Regions from separate parts of the Paraglaciecola sp. L1A13 genome, predicted to be linked through region 3. Evidence: predicted binding sites of a transcription regulator. Region 3 holds the regulator's gene; each other region holds the start of a gene.

What was found. Region 3 encodes MetJ, which represses methionine synthesis genes. Its sites were predicted from a motif close to TAGACGTCTAGACGTCTA; they were not measured.
Region 1: metK (methionine adenosyltransferase) is a predicted target of MetJ. The motif match lies at 2,011-2,028, and genes of this name have one in related genera.
Region 2: metA (homoserine O-succinyltransferase) is a predicted target of MetJ. The motif match lies at 3,658-3,675, and genes of this name have one in related genera.
Region 4: thrA (bifunctional aspartate kinase/homoserine dehydrogenase I) is a predicted target of MetJ. The motif match lies at 2,218-2,235, and genes of this name have one in related genera.

Annotation. Positions count from the first base shown of each region.
Region 1 covers NZ_CP047024.1:3,813,287-3,818,280, forward strand. Annotated here, with positions in the region: gene tkt (transketolase) at 1-1,824, opposite strand, end outside; gene metK (methionine adenosyltransferase) at 2,104-3,252, shown strand; gene GQR89_RS16195 (M48 family metallopeptidase) at 3,425-4,231, shown strand; gene GQR89_RS16200 (mechanosensitive ion channel family protein) at 4,298-4,994, opposite strand, start outside.
Region 2 covers NZ_CP047024.1:3,478,011-3,483,004, reverse strand. Annotated here, with positions in the region: gene GQR89_RS14685 (chemotaxis response regulator protein-glutamate methylesterase) at 1-771, shown strand, start outside; gene GQR89_RS14680 (ParA family protein) at 847-1,626, shown strand; gene GQR89_RS14675 (chemotaxis protein CheW) at 1,623-2,402, shown strand; gene GQR89_RS14670 (chemotaxis protein CheW) at 2,426-2,920, shown strand; gene GQR89_RS14665 (DUF2802 domain-containing protein) at 2,958-3,362, shown strand; gene metA (homoserine O-succinyltransferase) at 3,739-4,665, shown strand; gene GQR89_RS14655 (homocysteine S-methyltransferase family protein) at 4,699-4,994, shown strand, end outside.
Region 3 covers NZ_CP047024.1:4,561,723-4,566,716, reverse strand. Annotated here, with positions in the region: gene GQR89_RS19370 (EAL domain-containing protein) at 1-769, opposite strand, end outside; gene GQR89_RS19365 (YdiU family protein) at 937-2,379, opposite strand; gene GQR89_RS19360 (cytochrome c) at 2,448-2,774, shown strand; gene GQR89_RS19355 (glutathione S-transferase family protein) at 2,961-3,626, shown strand; gene metJ (met regulon transcriptional regulator MetJ) at 3,678-4,001, opposite strand; gene metF (methylenetetrahydrofolate reductase) at 4,148-4,994, shown strand, end outside.
Region 4 covers NZ_CP047024.1:4,148,590-4,153,583, forward strand. Annotated here, with positions in the region: gene thrA (bifunctional aspartate kinase/homoserine dehydrogenase I) at 1-1,995, opposite strand, end outside; gene GQR89_RS17465 (DUF3087 domain-containing protein) at 2,460-2,966, opposite strand; gene GQR89_RS17470 (Hsp70 family protein) at 3,083-4,612, opposite strand; gene aceK (bifunctional isocitrate dehydrogenase kinase/phosphatase) at 4,948-4,994, shown strand, end outside.

The DNA of each region.
Region 1 (4,994 bases), 750 kb from region 3:
AGCAGTCACTGCTCGAGGTAATACAGTTTCTCGATATGCAGCATCTTGCTGGTCAAACACAGATGTACTTGGCATAGACACCACGCGAACAGCAACACCTTTAGCGCTAAGTTGTTCAGCAGCATCCATAGCAACGCCTACTTCAGAACCTGTACCAATTAAAATAACCTGAGGAGTGCTATCGCAATCCTTCAGAACGTAACCGCCCTTAGCCACGTTAGCTAATTGCTGTGCATTACGCGCTTGTGCAGGTAAACCTTGACGACTAAATACTAATGCACTTGGACCATCTTTACGCTCTAAAGCTGACTTCCATGCGACGGCAGTTTCAGCACCGTCACAAGGACGCCACGTGTCTAAATTTGGCGTTAAGCGCAAGTTAGCAATCTGTTCAATCGGTTGATGCGTTGGGCCATCTTCACCTTGACCAATTGAGTCGTGGGTATAAACGAAGATGTTAGGAATACCCATCAATGAGGCCATACGTACGGCATTTCGTGCATATTCCATAAACATTAAAAAGGTTGCGCCGAAAGGTCGGAAGCCGCCATGCAGACCAAGGCCATTCATAATACCGCTCATGCCGAATTCACGTACACCGTAGTATAAGTAGTTACCACTGGCATCATCTGCGGTTACACCTTTAGATTTAGACCACAAAGTCAAGTTTGAACCGGCTAAATCCGCTGAACCACCTAGAATTTCAGGCATAATAGAAGCAAAGGCTTCGATAGAGTTCTGAGATGCTTTACGACTAGCAATATTTTCTGCTTTTTCTTGAGATTGCTCTATAAAAGCTTGTGCTTTTTCAGCAAAATCAGCTGGCAAATCGCCATTTAAACGACGTGTTAATTCTGCGGCTAATTCAGGGTGTGCTTTCTCATAAGCTGAAAATTGCTCATTCCAAGCTTGTTCACGTTCAGAACCAGCTGATTTAGCGTCCCATCCTGCATAAATATCATTTGGAATTTCAAAAGGAGCATAAGGCCATTTTAAGAATTCACGGGTTGCGGCAATCTCATCCACGCCTAAAGGCGAGCCGTGTGAGTCATGGCTACCTGATTTATTGGGTGAACCAAAACCGATCACGGTTTTACAACAGATTAAGGTCGGTTGAGTAGTATTGGCTTTCGCCTTTTCAACAGCCGCTTTAATTGCTTCTGGATCATGACCATCAACATGTGCAATGACTTGCCATCCATAGGCTTCAAATCGTGCAGGCGTGTTGTCAGTGAACCAACCTTTTACGTTACCATCGATAGAGATACCATTGTCATCCCAAAACATCACAAGTTTGCCTAGCCCTAACGTACCCGCTAGCGAACAAGCTTCATGTGAAATACCTTCCATCAAGCAACCATCACCCAAGAAGCAATAGGTAAAATGATCTACAATATCGAATTTTTCTTGGTTAAATTGTGCAGCGAGCACCTTTTCCGCAATCGCCATGCCCACAGCATTACTAATACCCTGACCTAGTGGGCCAGTAGTTGTTTCAACGCCTGGTGCATAACCATACTCTGGATGACCAGGAGTTTTAGAATGTAACTGACGGAAATTTTTCAGTTCTTCAATTGGCAATGCATAACCCGTCAAATGCAATAGCGAGTAAACTAACATCGAGCCATGGCCGTTGGACATAATAAACCGGTCACGGTTCGCCCATTTCGGATTAGCAGGATTGTGCTTTAAAAAATCATTCCACAATACTTCGGCAATATCGGCCATGCCCATAGGGGCGCCTGGGTGTCCTGAATTAGCCTGTTGTACTGCATCCATACTAAGCGCACGGATTGCGTTAGCGAGTTGTTGACGTGAAGGCATGTGGTCTCCTGATTATTAGTGGCTGGTTTACGGTCGCGGTCAAAATTGCTTAGAATAGTAAGATAGCGATCGATTTAGCTCTATATTCTGGCTTAGGCCTCGCCTAACTGCAACGACAAAACATAACGAAACTCCATTTGTCATTGACTTTTTTTTACTGGAACGGTTCGTTTACGCCCAGCCGTTTGGACGTCTAGAAGTAAAGACTGGTATTTTTGATCTTAATCAGTAAAATGTCACTATATTAATTAGTATTTTTTTATTTAATAAGGATCCTACATGGCAAAGCATCTTTTTACCTCCGAGTCGGTATCCGAAGGGCACCCAGACAAAATCGCAGATCAGATTTCTGATGCGGTACTTGACGCCATTCTAACGCAAGATCCCAAGGCCCGCGTGGCCTGTGAAACGTACGTAAAAACCGGCATGGTCATGGTAGGTGGCGAAGTCACTACCAATGCTTGGGTTGATATTGAAGAGCTCACACGTAATACCGTACGTGAAATTGGATACACCCATTCAGATATGGGTTTTGATGCCGATTCATGTGCCGTTCTAAACGCTATTGGTAAACAATCTCCTGATATTAACCAAGGGGTAGACCGCTCTCGTCCTGAAGACCAAGGAGCTGGTGATCAAGGCTTAATGTTTGGTTACGCCAGTGACGAAACCGACGTACTCATGCCAGCACCCGTGACTTATGCCCATCGTTTGATGAAACGACAGGCTGAAGTGCGTAAAAGTGGTCAACTAGACTGGCTACGCCCAGATGCAAAAAGCCAAGTAACGTTTATTTATGAAGACAATGTGCCTGTGGGTATTGATGCAGTGGTATTATCAACCCAGCATTGTGATTCAATTACCACTGAACAATTGCGTGAAGCGGTAATGGAAGAAATCATTAAACCGGTATTGCCAGCGAAATGGTTAACGGCGCAAACCAAATATTTTATTAATCCAACAGGTCGTTTTGTTATCGGCGGACCAATGGGTGATTGTGGTTTGACTGGACGTAAAATCATTGTTGATACGTACGGCGGTATGGCACGTCATGGTGGTGGAGCGTTTTCTGGTAAAGATCCTTCTAAAGTTGACCGCAGTGCAGCCTATGCTGGACGCTATGTGGCCAAAAATATCGTTGCGGCAGGTCTCGCCAAACGCTGTGAGATTCAGATTTCTTATGCTATTGGTGTTGCTGAACCTACCTCTATCAATATTGATACCTTTGGCACAGGCCAAATTTCAGATGAAGCATTAACTGCATTGGTACGCGAACATTTTGAGTTACGCCCCTATGGCCTAATCAAGATGCTTGATTTAGAGCGCCCAATTTATAAAGCGACGGCCGCGTACGGTCACTTTGGCCGCGAAGAATTCCCATGGGAAAAAACCGATAAAGCCGAAGCTTTGCGTGCAGGGGCTAAGTAACAACGGGTTATTGTGCCGCGATACGTTATATATTGCGCGTTTAATCACCAAAAAACGCATTGCGCTAACGCTCAATGCGTTTTTTTATACCTTAAGTTAAGTATTAACTGAACAACGAGAACAGGGTAGTATCCTTAACATTATAACTAAATTATTTCACAGGAAGTACGTCATGCCATTTTCTTTGAGTAAAGTGTTCACCGCCGTCTGTGTCTCTACTTTGCTGTTGACAAGCTGCGCAAAATCACCACTGGGGCGAAATCAACTTAAACTTTATTCTTCGGATCAACTGGCCAATATGGGACAACAAACCTTTGATGGCATGAAGACAGAGCAAAAAGTATCTAAAATCCCCGTTACTAATCAATTTGTTTCTTGTGTGGCTGATGCCATTACGAAGCATGTGCCTAAATCGGTGTTTGCTGGTGAATGGGAATTAGTCGTTTTCGATGACCCTCAGGTCAATGCATTCGCCCTTCCTGGCGGCAAAATTGGTGTTTATACTGGGTTGCTTGAGGTAGCGGAAAATCAAGATCAACTAGCGGCGGTTATAGGCCATGAGATAGGTCACGTGATTGCTGAACATGGCAACGAACGTATGTCCAGTAGCACACTTATTGGAATTGGGATGGAAGCAACCAATCAGTTATTGCAAGCGAATCAAATTGCCAATAACAGTATGATCATGGCCGCCATCGGTATGGGCGTTCAGGTCGGTGTGCAATTACCGTTCAGCCGCACACACGAAACCGAAGCTGATTTAATTGGTTTACAATTAATGGCTACGTCTGGTTTCAATCCACAGCAGTCGGTGAATTTGTGGGAAAATATGGCGAAAGCTAGCGGTGATAATCGGCAGCCTGAGCTATTATCAACTCATCCCGCTCCCCAAAGCCGCATTGAAAAACTCAGTGAAAATATGGCCCCAGCGATGAGCTTATACCGTCAGGCAAAAGACCGTCCTCAGTGCAAAAAATAGTATTTCCATTAAATCATAGACATAAAAAATGCCGCTTAAAGCGGCATTTTTTTAATCCAAAGACAGTTACTCTGGATCTTTGTGAAGGTGCACATCCATTTGTGGAAATGGAATTGAAATGCCTTCTTGATCGAAACGTAGTTTAACCGCTTCAGTAAAGTCGAATTTAACACCCCAATAGTCTGCAGCATTTACCCAAGGGCGAACAACAAAGTTCACACTGCTATCGGCAAGTTCAGCAACCGCTACGGTTGGAGCTGGGTCTTGTAAAATGCGTGAATCAGCAGCAACCATTTCTTTAAGCACTTCTTTAGCGCGTTTAAGATCAGCGTCGTAACCAATACCCACTATCATGTCTACACGACGCGTTTCTTTCGCAGAATAGTTAGTGATTGTGCCACCGTAAATTTGTCCATTAGGTACAATAATTTCTTTATTGTCACCACTGGTCATTACTGTTGTAAAGATACTAATGCTTTTCACTACACCAGTTGCGCCGCCAGCTTCGATAAAATCACCCGATTTAAACGGACGGAATACCAATAACATAACGCCAGCTGCGAAATTCTGTAAAGAACCTTGCAAAGACAAACCAATAGCCAAACCTGCTGCACCTAAAATAGCCACAAGTGAGGTTGTATTGACGCCTAATTCATTTAACGATGCAATGATAACGAATAGCATTAATATTGCGTTCGCTATCGCTTTAATAAAGTCCACGAGCATGTCGTCGTATTTAGACCGTTTCATTACCTTGCCTAGC
Region 2 (4,994 bases), 1.1 Mb from region 3:
GCTCGAGTTAAAGGTCTGTGTCGGAAACATCATGGATTTCGTTCTTCAACACCTACTGTTGCTCCACCAAAAGCTATTTTGTTTAACAAGCCTGTTAGTCGCAATTCTAGCAACCCGTTGGTGCAATCAACCAGAACCACCTCGGTGTCAACAGCGATTTATTCTTCGACGTCTGCTGGGATCCCATCAGGCAAAAAATACCGGTGTTTAACCATAGGTACGTCTACTGGCGGGCCTGTTGCACTGCAAAAAGTGTTGACCAATATCCCGAAAAATTTTCCTTATCCTATATTTATTGTTCAACATATGCCCGGTGCTTTTACTCGGGCATTTGCCGAACGGCTAAATCAATTGTCTAAGCTTACTGTGAAAGAAGCGGAAGACGGTGAAATTGTTGAGGCAGGAGTGGCTTATCTTGCGCCAGGTGGACGTCAACTGATTGTTAAAAATGATGGTCATAGAGTGAAATTTAGTGTTTATGATGCGCCGGACAATGCCGATATATTGTATAAGCCCAGCGTGGACATTACCTTTGAGTCTGTTGCTAAAGTTTATGGTGGGGATGTGCTCGGCATTATTCTTACCGGTATGGGGGCTGACGGGAAAGTAGGTGCTAGTGAGCTTAAGAAGAAAGGTGCAAAAATTTGGGCCCAAGATGAGAGAAGCTCTGTGGTATATGGTATGCCACAAGCCGTGATGTCTTCAGGGATTGCCGAAAGAGAGTTTTCTATTGATTCGTTTGAAAGCAATATTGTAAAAGAAATGGTTTAGCGTGTTTTATCCCGATTGCTCAGGCAAAAGGATGTATTTGCAATGCGACCAATAAGCCACTAAAAGGTAATTAACGTGAAGGTGTGGACTGTTGCAAACCAAAAAGGGGGAGTCGGTAAAACTACGACAGCGGTTACCCTAGGTGGTTTGCTAGCTCAACGTGGGGCAAAGGTGATTCTAGTAGACACCGATCCTCACGCGTCTTTGAGTTATTATTTTGGTATTGATTCTGAGGATCTGACTCGCAGCTTATATGATGTGTTTGTGCATGATAATCCTTTAGATAAAGACACTGTTTTAGATTGCCTGTGTCCGACAAAACTTGATTCACTATTCATCCTGCCGGCTAGCATGGCGCTAGCTACCTTGGACCGTAAACTAGGTAATCAAAGTGGCATGGGACTCATTTTGAAAAAAGCGTTGGCACTGCTCGATGATGAATTCGAATATGCGATTATCGATTGCCCACCTGTTTTAGGTGTACTGATGGTTAACGCGTTAGCTGCATCCACTCGAGTCGTTATACCTGTACAAACTGAATTTTTGGCACTAAAGGGTTTAGATAGAATGCTTGATTCACTGCACATTATGCAGCAATCCTTGCGCAAGAAATTTAGTTACACCATAGTTCCGACTATGTTTGATAAGCGCGTAAAAGCGGCGATTGGGGCGTATCACACCTTACGTGAAACTCATGGTGATTCAGTGTGGCAGGGCTTAATACCTATAGATACAAAATTTCGTGACGCCAGCGCAAATCATTCTCTTCCATCGATTCATGCACCAAAAGCTCGAGGTGTATTAGCCTATACCAGTTTATTACGTCATTTACGTCTACTAGAGGTAGCTAAATGAGTCGCAGAACGTTTGGTAAGAAAGATGTGATGGAAGAATATCTGTCTTCCTTACTTACCGAAGACGATAGCAATTTTGAGCCGCTAGAGCACGTCAGTAAATTACTGGACAGTGCATCAGTATTGCTTCGCTCAGAGGCTGATGTTATTGACGCAGCGCCTGAGCAAACGATAAGCGACGATAGCCGAGAAGATAAAGCATTAGAAGAGCCGTTAATCGGTTCGGTTAGCGGGTTACAGGCAGAAGCACCAAAGGCTAACCTAACGGAAAAAGTCCAAGATGCCACAGACAGCGCCGTCGACGGCAATGCACAAGATACGGGTATATATTCAGAACCGTTTCAAGCGCTTATTTTTGAAGTTGCGGGACTATCGCTAGCGCTTCCTTTAACCGAGCTAGGGGGAATACATCAACTAGCAGAAGTAACGCCAATTTTTGGTAAACCCAGTTGGTTCAAAGGTGTCATGCTACACCGTGATGATAAAATGAACGTAGTGGATACCGCTATGTGGGTTATGCCGGAAAAAGGTAACGAAAAACTAGCTGATTCAGCGAAAAATCAATACCTTATTACGTTAGATAACAGTGGATGGGGATTAGCGTGCGAACGTATTATTGACACCATTACTTTGCAACCCGATGATGTAAAGTGGCGCAAGTTTGATGGCAAGCGTACGTGGCTCAGTGGCATGGTAAAGAAAAAAATGTGTGCCTTGGTAAATGTTAAGCAACTTATTCGTTTGCTTGATCAAGGTATGAATAGCAATGATAACTAGCAAATTGATGCTGGAGTAGAAATATGACTGAAGATAGAACATCAAGTAACGCATCTTCTGATCGCAATGATGAAGTATTGCAATGGGTAACTTACAAGTTAGGTGAAGAGACCTATGGCATTAACGTTATGCAGGTACAAGAGGTCTTACGCCACACCGAAATTGCGCCAGTACCCGGTGCGCCTGATTACGTGTTAGGCATTATTAACCTTCGCGGCAATGTCGTCACTGTTATTGATACTCGTGCTCGCTTTGGATTAGAACCAACGGATTTAACTGACAGCACACGTATCGTTATTATCGAATCTGAAGAGCAGGTGCTAGGTATATTGGTCGACAGTGTTGCCGAAGTGGTTTACTTACGTTCATCGGAAATTGATAGTGCACCAAATGTTGGAACGGAAGAGAGCGCTAAGTTTATTCAAGGTGTGAGTAATCGTGACGGTCAGTTGTTAATTTTGGTCGATCTGAACAAACTCTTGAGCGATGAAGAGTGGGATGAGTTAACGAATATTTAATTCGTAACACTAATTAGTAATGCAACTGGACGCAAATGTGGAAATAAATCATCTGATTTACTTGGTTATTATTATCGCCATAGTGCTATTTATTGGTGTTTGTACTGTGCTGACAAAGCGTATCGCGGGGTTGCAAGAAAAATGCGAACAGCAACAAACGCGTTTGGCGGCGTTGCAAGAGCAATTGCTTGTTAATCAACAGGAGTTGCAAGAAGTACGAGTGGGTAGCATCGGCATGGGTGACAAAATAAAAGCGTTGGTCACGACGGTTAAGCAAACTGCCGTTCAGCAAGAGCAACTTGCTAATCAAGATCCCCAAAGCCGTTTGTATCAACAAGCGGCAAAGCTAGTCGCAAGCGGCTACTCGGTTGAAGAGTTAATGCATGAGTGCGATATGCCTAAGGCCGAAGCCGAGCTAATTTACAACCTTCATAAGGGTTAATCGTTTACGGTCTTGTTTTATTATTCCTCCCTTGTCAGATTAGTTTTACCTAACTTACTACCGCTTTATATCACTCCTTGCCTCAAAGGTGCCCCTTTTTCATTTGTGCCCTGATGGCACTCGTTTACCATCTGCATTGGCTTTAAACTATACTTGGGGCGGTAAATTACTGCATTTGATACAACGTATTAATCTCTTGAATTCAAAGCGCAGCGAGACAATCTTACCATTTGCAGTAATCCCAAACGATTGCCGTTTACCCATAAAAAATGAATATTTTTAAATAGTTTACGTTTAGACGTCTAGACGTAAAGATGTTGACATTCATCTCGTTTTGCTCCAAATTTAGAGCATCTCAACACATCTTGGAGCCATGATGCCTATTCGTATTCCTACTGAATTGCCCGCACAGAGCATTTTAAATAGTGAGAATATTTTTATAATGGATACCGACCGTGCTGCCATGCAGGATATCCGTCCGCTGGAAGTGGGTATCTTGAACTTAATGCCGAATAAGTTAGAAACGGAAGTGCAGTTTTTGCGTTTGTTGTCGAATACTCCCCTGCAAATTAATGTAGATTTGATTCGTATCGATAACAAGGCGCCCAAAAACACACCTGAATCCCATATGAAAGCCTTCTATCACAACTTTGATGACGTGGCTGATAAGCAATATGACGGATTAATTGTAACAGGTGCGCCTTTGGCGCTGCTGGATTACGATGATGTTAAATACTGGGAAAGAATGAAGGTTGTGTTGGAGTGGGCTCGGCAACATGTCCAGTCCACCTTATTTTCATGTTGGGCAGCCCACGCTGCGCTATATCATTTTTTTGGCAAGAATCGCAGTTTACGAGACGTCAAATTGAGTGGGATTTTTCCACATCAGGTGCAAAATGAACACAATGAGCTAATGCGCGGTTTTGATCCCATATTTAATGCGCCGCATTCACGCTATGGTGAAATCAGCGTCGCTGATTACGAATCTGTGGATGGATTGAAAGTACTCGCGAGTTCTGAAAAAACAGGGGCATATATTGTTGCATCAGAGGATAAACGCTTAGTGTTTGTTACAGGGCACCCAGAATATGATCCTGACAGCTTAGCTCAAGAATACCAGCGAGACGTTAACGCCGGTTTAGAGGCAATTATTCCCGAAAATTACTATCCTGAAGATGATCCAACCCAGGCACCTATGGTGACTTGGCGAGCTCATGGTAGTTTGCTGTTTACCAATTGGTTAAACTATTACGTATATCAGAACACGCCCTATGATTTGGCATCATTGTCAAAGAAAGATTAGAGCAAATTATTTATCAGTTTTAAAGGAAATATAGTGTCAACAGTATCCTCCGAACAAACCTTACACGACGCTGCAAAAAAACGCATTCTTATTTTAGATGGCGCCATGGGAACCATGATCCAGGCTCATGATTTTCAAGAAGATGATTACCGAGGTGAGCGATTTATAGATTGGCAGAGTGATGTCAAAGGCAACAATGATTTACTGACTTTGACTCAGCCTGATGCGATTTATGATATTCATTGCGCTTATCTTGCAGCTGGGGCGGATATTATTGAAACGAACACTTTTAATGCCACTACGATTTCAATGGCTGATTACAATATGCA
Region 3 (4,994 bases):
ACGTTATTTTGGCTAAAGAAAATAATAACAACGCACCTAGCATCGTGCTTATCTTATCGATATAAGCATTAAACCCAGACACATGACTGATAACGCCTTGGCTGTTTAAAAACAACAGGAGATACCCTGCACTTGCCACCGAAAACCAGAATCGTACCGGGCTACGTAATAGGGTGTACGTAACCAAAAAATACAGCACCATCATGGCAAGCGCACCGCTAAATAATGCGAAAATCGTGCTGTAGCGCTGTTCTTTTATTATTAAAGCGGATTCAGAAAAGAGCTGGAAAGAGAACACTAAAGGCCCTTCGTCATGCACTTTAATGTATATATTCCGAGGTTGAGCGTAGGGCATATCAATAGGCACAACAAATAGTCTGTGTCCGTAGGCGCGGTTTTCCATTGGTCGTGATGTGCCCAACCGATAGGAATTAATAATGCGTTCGCGTTCATCCAGAACATAGATATCAAGCGCATCGATACGGGGATTATCGATACTAATAAAATAGGGTTGATGTGTACTGTCACTTTGCAGTGTTATTTTGCCCCACAGGCTTTGATTAGCACTAAGCGGTTGAGGCGAAAACGCTGCACGCCAAGTTTGCAGTTCTTGTACGTCGGATAACTGCACTCGATTATCAGCGACTAACCATTGGCTTTTACTTAACAAGTCGGTGGTAGATGACGCGCTATCGATTTTGATGACACCAGGAGTTAAAACAGCCTGTGCATGCACAACCTGAAGTAACTGCATAGCGACAAGCAGTATCAGGCAGAGCACCAAATTTACGTGTTTTAAATGGCGTATTTTCACTATCTAAGAAACCATCGCTGTATGAGTTGCATCGATAGAGTACAACCTTAATATGTATCGTGAAGCGTAGCCTAACATCGGATATTCATTTTCAACAAAGGGTTTATCCTTAGTTATTTCGATTAACTGCTGCATGAAATTTCCATATGTTTTCCCCAATCAGGTGGCGGTTTTGCAAAATCTGCATATTCAGACTTAGATTCAAATGGCTGTTGCAGCACCTGCAAGAACTTTTTAAAACGAGAAAAGTCCCCTTCTTCTGCAGCGTCAATAGCAAGCTGAGCCTGATAATTACGTAAAACATATTGCGGATTTACGCCACGCATTTTGTTCTGGCGGTCATCGACAGGAATGTTTTGCTCAATTAAAGCGTGCTGATATTGGTTTAGCCAGCTTTGTGCCGCCTCTCGTTGAATGAAGTGATCCACAAGTTGTGTATTGGGTTGATGTTCATCTACCTCACATAGCAGGCGAAAGCTTATGTGATAGTCTCGTTTATCTTGAGAGATTAAATCTAACCAGCGATTAACTAATTCAGCGGTAGATGGGCTTGCGGTATATAGGCCGAGTTTCTGACGCATGAGATGAGAAAATTCACTTAACAGTTGTCCTTCGTATTCTCCTAAAGCATCTTTAATTTGTTCGATACTTAAATAAGGTGTAAATGCATGCGCCAGAGCATTTAAGTTCCATAAACCGATACCCGGTTGCTGCTCAAAAGCATATCGTCCTTGGTGATCAGAATGGTTACACACAAATTTTGGGTCGAAATCATCTAAGAAGGCGTAAGGACCAAAATCGAAGGTAATACCGTGTATCGACATGTTGTCCGTATTCATTACTCCGTGATTAAAGCCGAATGCTTGCCATTTTGCGATCATGCTGGCGGTATCCATTACGATACGTTCGAGCATAGCGAAATGCGGATTTTCTTGTTTTGCACAGGTTGAAAAGTGATGCTCTAAGCTATAATTAAATAAACGCTCAAGCTTATCTGTTTGGCCACTGTGGTAAAAATATTCGAAATGACCAAAGCGAATATGACTTTGGCTGATGCGGATCATCATCGCCGCTCGCTCTTGTTTTTCCCGGTACACGGGTTCATCACTCGTTATCAAGCACAGAGCTCTAGAGGTAGGGATCCCTAAATGATGCAAGGCTTCGCTGGCAAGATACTCGCGTAAAGTTGAGCGCAGTACCGCGCGGCCATCAGCAAAGCGAGAGTACGGGGTTGGTCCCGCGCCCTTTAGATGTAAATCCCAGCGCTGACCATTATTGTCTAGTGTTTCACCAAGCAGTAAACCTCGACCATCACCTAAGTCAGGATTCCAGCCGCCAAACTGATGACCACCATACTTTTGTGCAAAAGAATGCCTCGTAAATGAACTTGTGTTGTCAAATAGCATCGACGTTATGGTAGATTGCGTAAACCATGATGCAGGGAGTTGCAGCGCTTCGCGTAAAGTGTGGTTGACCTCAATGAGTTTAGGGTTAGCAACCTCTAGAGGTTGAGCATAGGCACCTAAGTCACCTAATTGCGTTGCATATGAATGATCTAAATTCACGTTCTGCCTCTATTTTATTACGAGTAAAATGGGTTATTGTAAAACTGACGTTATTTTAAGGACCAATTATGAATCTAATATCAAAAACATGTGTAGTGGTGAGTCTGTCAATGACCGCCATCCTATCAACTAACGTTTTCGCTGGCGACATTGCAGCTGGTAAATCTAAAGCGGCGACGTGTGTGGCATGTCATGGCGCTAACGGAATATCGCAAATTCCTATGTATCCGAATCTAGCAGGGCAAAAAGAGCAATATTTATCGATTCAACTAAAAGCGTTTCGCTCAGGCGAACGTAAAAATATGATTATGGCACCTATGGTTGCGGGTTTAAGTGATACCGATATCGATAATTTAGCGGCATATTTTTCTAGCTTGGACCCATCTGGAAAATAGTACAAGCTTTTGTTTTTAAAGTGAATTATCAAAGAGCTGGATGATGCGATATCTTCAGCTCTTTTTCTTTTAAGGTATCAACTAAGATAGCTTCGTATGCGCACATATTCATAAATTTGATGAGCCAGTTTCATGTTTTGCGCGTAGCTTACTTAATTATATAACTAATTAAACTAAGGCTCCTTTATGATCATACTCCACCATCTAAATAATTCCCGTTCTCAGCGTATTCTATGGATGTTAGAGGAGCTGGGGGTTGAATATGAGATTCAACGCTACCAACGTGATGGGCAGACTAATTTGGCTCCAGAGTCGTTGAAAAAAATTCACCCGTTGGGGAAATCCCCAGTGATCACTGATGGTGAAGTGACGGTCGCTGAATCTGGAGCAATTATTGACTATTTAGCCCGCAAATACAGTGATAAAGCACTGATCCCGCAAGCTGATACTGAAGCGTATCGTCAATATACTTATTGGTTACATTTTGCCGAAGGTACATTGATGCCTCCCATGGTCGCGAAGCTGGTGTTTGATAAAGTACGTCAAAACGCCAAGCCGTTCTTCGTCAAAATGGTGGCTAATAAAATTGCGGATAAGGTAATGGATGGCTATTTTGGCTTAAACCTTGTTGCCAACCTTAAATATGTTGAGCAGCACTTGGCTGATAATAAGTGGTTTGCCGGTGAAGCGTTATCAGGTGCAGATATACAAATGAGTTTTCCGCTAGAAGCGATGGCATCACGCAATATTTCTGGGGAGTATCCAAATATCGACGCGTATGTAAGACGTATTCATGCCCGTCCTGCTTATCAACAGGGGCTATCACGTGGTGGGCAATACGACTACGCTTAATTAAAAATTCTGCTTAGTGTTACACATAACTGAATAGCCCAATTAAATGGGCTATTCTTCTGAATCAATATCTATTCCCATTTCTTGCATGATACGCAAGGCATCACTAGGAATACGATTGTCGTTGTCTTTTTGCAAGTCGTTATCGTTTGGCAAAGGCTGCCCAGTGAAAGCATGCAAAAATGCTTCACACAATAATTCTGAATTCGTCGCGTGACGAAGATTGTTTACTTGTCTGCGGGTTCGCTCATCCGTTAATACCTTAAGCACTTTAAGAGGAATCGAGACAGTGACTTTCTTCACTTGCTCGCTCTTCTTTCCATGTTCAGCATAGGGATGAATGTATTTCCCGTTCCATTTAGTCGTTTTGGCCATCGGTTACTCGTTTTTTTCTTTCTTATAAGGGGAAATTCTAACCATTAAACAATAAAGGTCAACGATAGACTGCTAAACATCTTGACGGCTTTACGTACAAAGTTTAGTTTAGACGTCTAAACGTCCAGATAATTACGGAGCTTTCCATGGTCTCTTATGCACAAGGTATCGATGCCCTCAACCAATCACTGTCAGAAGTGAAAGGGATCAATGTATCATTTGAATTTTTTCCACCGAAAACAGAAACGATGGAACAAACATTGTGGAAATCGGTTGAACGATTGGCCCCGTTAAAACCCAAATATATGTCGGTCACTTACGGTGCGAATAGCGGTGAACGTGATCGTACCCATGAAATTGTTAAACGCATTCAAAGTGAAACTGGTATTGCAGCAGCTCCGCATTTAACGTGCGTTGATGCAAGTCGCGAAGAATTGAAACAAATCGCCAAAGACTACTGGGCTAGCGGTATTCGTAAAATTGTAGCCTTACGCGGCGATTTGCCAGAAGGATATACCGAACATGTATCCTATGCATCCGATTTAGTGGCCTTGCTCCGGGATGTGGCTGATTTTGATATTGCTGTTGCCGCTTATCCAGAAAAGCATCCAGAAGCACCAAACAGCCAGTTTGATTTGTTAAACCTAAAGCGCAAAGCAGAAGCAGGAGCGAATCAGGCAATTAGTCAGTTCTTTTTTGACGCTGAGGTATTTTTACGTTTTAGAGACAGAGCCGCAGCGGCTGGTATCGACATGGACATAGTGCCTGGCATTCTGCCTGTTACCAACTATAACACTTTGCAGCGTTTTGCCGGTTTTACCAATGTGCATGTGCCCAGTTGGCTTCACAAAATGTATGACGGCTTAGATTCAGATGATCAAACTACGCGTAATTTGATGGGGGCGAGTATCGCTATGGATATGGTCAAAGTATTGGCTAAAGAAGGCATTCGAGATTTTCATTTTTACACATTGAACCGTTGTGAATTAAGTT
Region 4 (4,994 bases), 410 kb from region 3:
TCCGTTCTTTTTAGCGATTTCAGTTGCTTGGGATAAGGTTAAACCCTCGTCTAACTTACCAAATACAAACGATAACGAACCAGATAAAATCCCTTCAAAACGCTGAAGTTCATCCCCTGCGTAAATGAGTTTTTGTAGGTTATCAATAACAGGTAAACCAGCGCCAACGGTCGTTTCATACAAGAACTGGCGATTCGTCGATTGGGCTGTTTCACGCAACTGTTGGTAATAAGCATAAGAAGCCGTATTAGCCTTTTTATTTGGTGTGACCACATGGAAACCACCATTCATTAGCTCTACATACAACTTGGCGATAACTGAACTGCTAGTACAATCAATCACGACAGGGTTAACCAAGCTATTACGCATTACAAAATCTTGTAACTTATCAACCGACAATGACGATTCACTAGCGTTAAGCTGTGCTGCCCAATCGTCGTCTAAATCAACACCACCAGCCTGTAATAATAGTTTACGGCTATTGGCGATACCGTAGATTTTTAAACTTATGCCACGTTCAAGCAATACCGCTTGTTGACGGGATATTTGGCCAAGCAATTCTTTGCCTACGGTGCCACAACCAACCAAGAATACATCTATGGCATGTAAATTTGAGAAGAAATTCTGATGAACCACTTTTACTGCTTTCTTCGCTTTGCTGCTTTCAATCACTGTTGAAATTGAACGCTCCGATGAACCCTGAGCGATCGCAACGTTATTAACACGCGCTTGTGCTAAAGAACTAAAAAACTTAGCCGCTAATCCCTGTGAGTGGCGCATACCATCTCCCACTAAGGTCACTATCGCTAAGTCATGACGCACTTCAATTGGGTCAAGTAAATTGTTGGCTAACTCAAGCGCAAAAGAGTCTTCTAATAAGTCTTGAGCACGAACCGCATCTTTACTATGAATACAGAAGCTAATGCTGTACTCAGAAGATGACTGCGTGATTAAGCTAATAGAGATATTCGCATTCGACATGACTTCGAATACGCGACTAGCCATACCGACCATGCCTTTCATGCCTGGACCTGCCACATTAAACATGGTCATATCATCCAGATGTGAAATGCCTTTTACACTCGTCCACTTAGTGCTCGCTTCATTACTGATAAGCGTACCTGGTGCAGCAGGATTAAGAGTATTACGAATAAGACAAGGGATATGATGCTGAGCAATCGGACCAATCGTTTTCGGATGCAATACTTTTGCGCCGAAGTAAGATAACTCCATAGCTTCTTGATAAGTCAACTTGTCGAGTAGCACTGCACCATCAACTTGGTTCGGATCCGCGTTATAAACCCCGTCTACGTCGGTCCAAATTTCACAACACTCGGCACCAATACAGGCCGCTAATATAGCTGCTGAATAGTCAGAACCGTTGCGGCCTAACGTGACTTTTTCACCTTCCGCATTGACCGCTACAAAGCCAGGCATAATAAGTACTACGTCGCCCGAGCTATCGACTTCACTGAAGCGCGCTTTACTGACGGCAACATCAGCAATACTATCGAGGTAATCTCCTTCCGCTAAAATTAATTCAGCAGGGTCAATAATTTGATTTTTAGTACCAAGAGTCGTCAATATTTGGCTAAATATATTAACGCTCATGTATTCGCCGATGCTTAAAATTTTTGCAACTACAGACTCAGGAGCACAACGTAATAATGCAAAGCCTTCAAGATGCTGGTTCAATTCATTCAATACTTTTTGAATGTAAGGGGCAAGCTTGCTGTCATCAAATTCAGGAAGGGTATCGTTTAAATCATCTAAAATACCGAAGAGCACCATGTTCAGCTTAGCGAACAATTCGCCGTAATCCTTACCGCTGCTGGCTTCTTCGCATAACAAAGATAATGCATTGGTTACACCTTTAGGGGCTGATAACACAACGGCAGAGCCGCTGGTTGCATGGGTATCTAAACAAATGTCTTTTACCCGTAAGTAACGCTCTGCATCGGCTAATGACGAACCGCCAAACTTCAACACCTTCATGTATTTTGCTCCTAGTGTGGTTATTCACACTCCGTTTTTGACGCGACGGAATAACCAGTAATTAACTTTTTTGCTGCGCTAATAACAAAAAAGCCCGCTTTAATTTGCGGGCTTTATGTCTGTTCGATATGCACAAGCCAGCGATCACCTCAAAGAGGTGATAATCATAATCATGCCGGTGGTGCTTGTTATTATATTTGAATCTACGTTCATGGGCTCAATTTGCCGTATAGACGTCTATATGTCAACCATCTAGACGTCTTGTTGTGAGATTTATTATGCATTTTCATTCTACTTGGAAATTATTTTACCGTTTATCGTCTAAACAACGCACAAAAGCATTATTTGTGAAAATAAGATAACGTAAATAAACGGCTAAAATATGACCTAGTTATGGATGCGTTCGCTTGACCAGTAAGGGTAAACGAATCTGCTACTCGCTGCGGCGCGGATTATTACGAGCCTTAAAATTGCTTTAAAATTCGAGCGTCGTAATCGTTAGGGTCTAACGTTAAATTATATTGTGCCGCAAGCACATCAAGCTTGGCTTGTTCAATCGCTAAGTCATCCATAATAATGGTGTTGTCGTCCAGCTGCCATAATAACCGTGAGCCAGCATAACTATATTGCAGTGCGAGTAACGCATTAGCGTTACCTTGTTCAGCGGCCGCTTTAAGTTTACGCATTTTGCGGTTTATTTTATTCAGTGCTTGCTTTAACTCCCAAACATATACGACTTCGGTCATAAAATCGTGAGTTCGGTATTTATTGAGTAACCACCCTAACGTTAGACTTGTTACTACCACGCCGAGCAAATTCCAGTGAAAATGGCTACCACTGTCATCGGGGAATAAGGCAATCAACCCTTGTGAAATAGTTAAACTCCCTACTGCCAAGCCTGCTATACATCCCACTATTACCAAGTTTAAATGGCGTCGATAACGGGCTTTATTAATTTCAATGAGCTGCATAATAACCAAAAATAGATTTACGGATTTGTGTACTCGAAGTGTAACGAAACTTAGCGTATACCGGTAATATAATGCTTAACCGCTTGAATCACTTCCCCTTAGAACAGCTAAGCATTTTATTTGCTAGAAGTTTCGGCTACGCGCTGAGCTAACAGCGCGGCTTGAATACCCAAACCTTCACACACAGAATTAAACGCGTCTCCTTGCATCACGGGTAAGTGGGGCAACATCACTTCCTCTAGCTCTTTTTTTACGATGGGCGACAAACTCATTCCCCCCGTAATAAATAACATTTCAGGTGGTTCAATGCTGTTTCGTAAACACTCGGTCACCAACGCTTTTACCTTACTCATCCACGATTGCATCGAACTACTAAGTTCTTCGATAGTGATATCTACATCGTAGTCCGGCTCGATATAATGCAGAGGCAAGGTGATGGTGTCTTTCGAGGAAAGCATTTCTTTTGCCAAACGCGCGGAGTTAACCAATCTGGCTGATAATTTCTCTTCTTGAACGGTTAACAGTCGTGCCAATAACTTAGGCTCTTTTACATCAGACTTGGTTTGAACAATATCTAACCAGTACTCGTCTGAGAAAAATTGATTAAGTTTTGGAATATCGTCAACCGCACACATGTCAGAAAAGAATGTTGGAGGCACTGGCAACCCATTACGCATCAACATACCGCGCCCCATAGTGGGAGCAATGCTTTTAATAATAAGGTTTTTGTCACATTCCATACCACCTAAACGCGCTCCCGTGACCGACAGTACATCTTGCTGACGATCATGGTTGGCTTGCTTTTCCGGTGATAATTTAATGCAACAGATATCTGTGGTACCGCCACCAATGTCGGCTACCAGCACATTGGTATGTTTATCCAGGGTTCGTTCAATTTTATAAGCCGCAGCTATAGGCTCTTCTAGAAATTCAACATGGGCAAATCCGGCCAGAGTTGCCGCTTGGGTCATAATATCAATAGCTTGATTATTACCTTCTTGCCCCCTAGTACCATGAAATTTCACCGGGCGGCCTATGACAGCAGTATCCACCGGCATATTGAGTTGTTGCTCGGCACTTAAACGAAAGAATTCCAATTGCTTGGCGATAAGCCCCACAAATGCTTGTTGTTGACCCGCTACTAAACTGGCTCCCAAGAAGTTCTTAGGCGAATATATAAGCCGGCCTTTATCAGGGGTAGTTAAATAACGTTTAAAGCCCTCTTCACCAAACGCAAATTGCCCCGTTTCCACCAGCTGCTTTAACGGCAAATCTTGGACTGTCATATCTTTTAACAAAAGCTCAATCGCGCGACGTTGCAAATCAGGAAGATTATGGAACTCGGCGCGTAAATCGTCTATTTGATTACTATAACGTTGCTGCTCTCTGGCGTCTTGGGCTTCGTAATAGCCTTCTTTAGCTTTATCTATCTGCTCTGAAATCGCCCGTTTTATTTGTGCAACTTTGGCTTCAATCATCGAGACTGGAGGCGTAGGCAACTCATGTTCATAATAGATAAAAACGGACGAGCGGATCTTATTCGCCCCATCAACATTAGGATCGAGTTTGATAAAATGGTGCTGCTGACCATCAAAGTAGGAAACCTCAGAGTTTGACGTCCCGTAATCTATGCCTATTGCTGCCATATCCGCCGTTCATTGACCTAAAATAAAGCCGCGAAGTGTAATGTAAAAATATGCTCACTTCATTAATTGTTTTACCTGAAGTACTTTAATCCTTTATCCATATGGATAACTCTCTTAATCGGCAAATAAAGTACAACCGCTATTTTCCTGCGACCTAACGGTCGTAATTGGGCTTTATCTCCCACTTCAGGTTAAACAAGAAGCAGCGTTAATTGACGGAATGAGCCCCATCTTACGGCATAGCTTATAAGCACCTAATACATCTGGTGATGGCAACTTATAGGCTTTTTTGATATTGATAGTAAATTGATGGTTAGCGCATAAGTGGGTTTTAAGTGAACAACACACACGCTTCAGTGTTGAATAAAGTGGCGTATTTGAT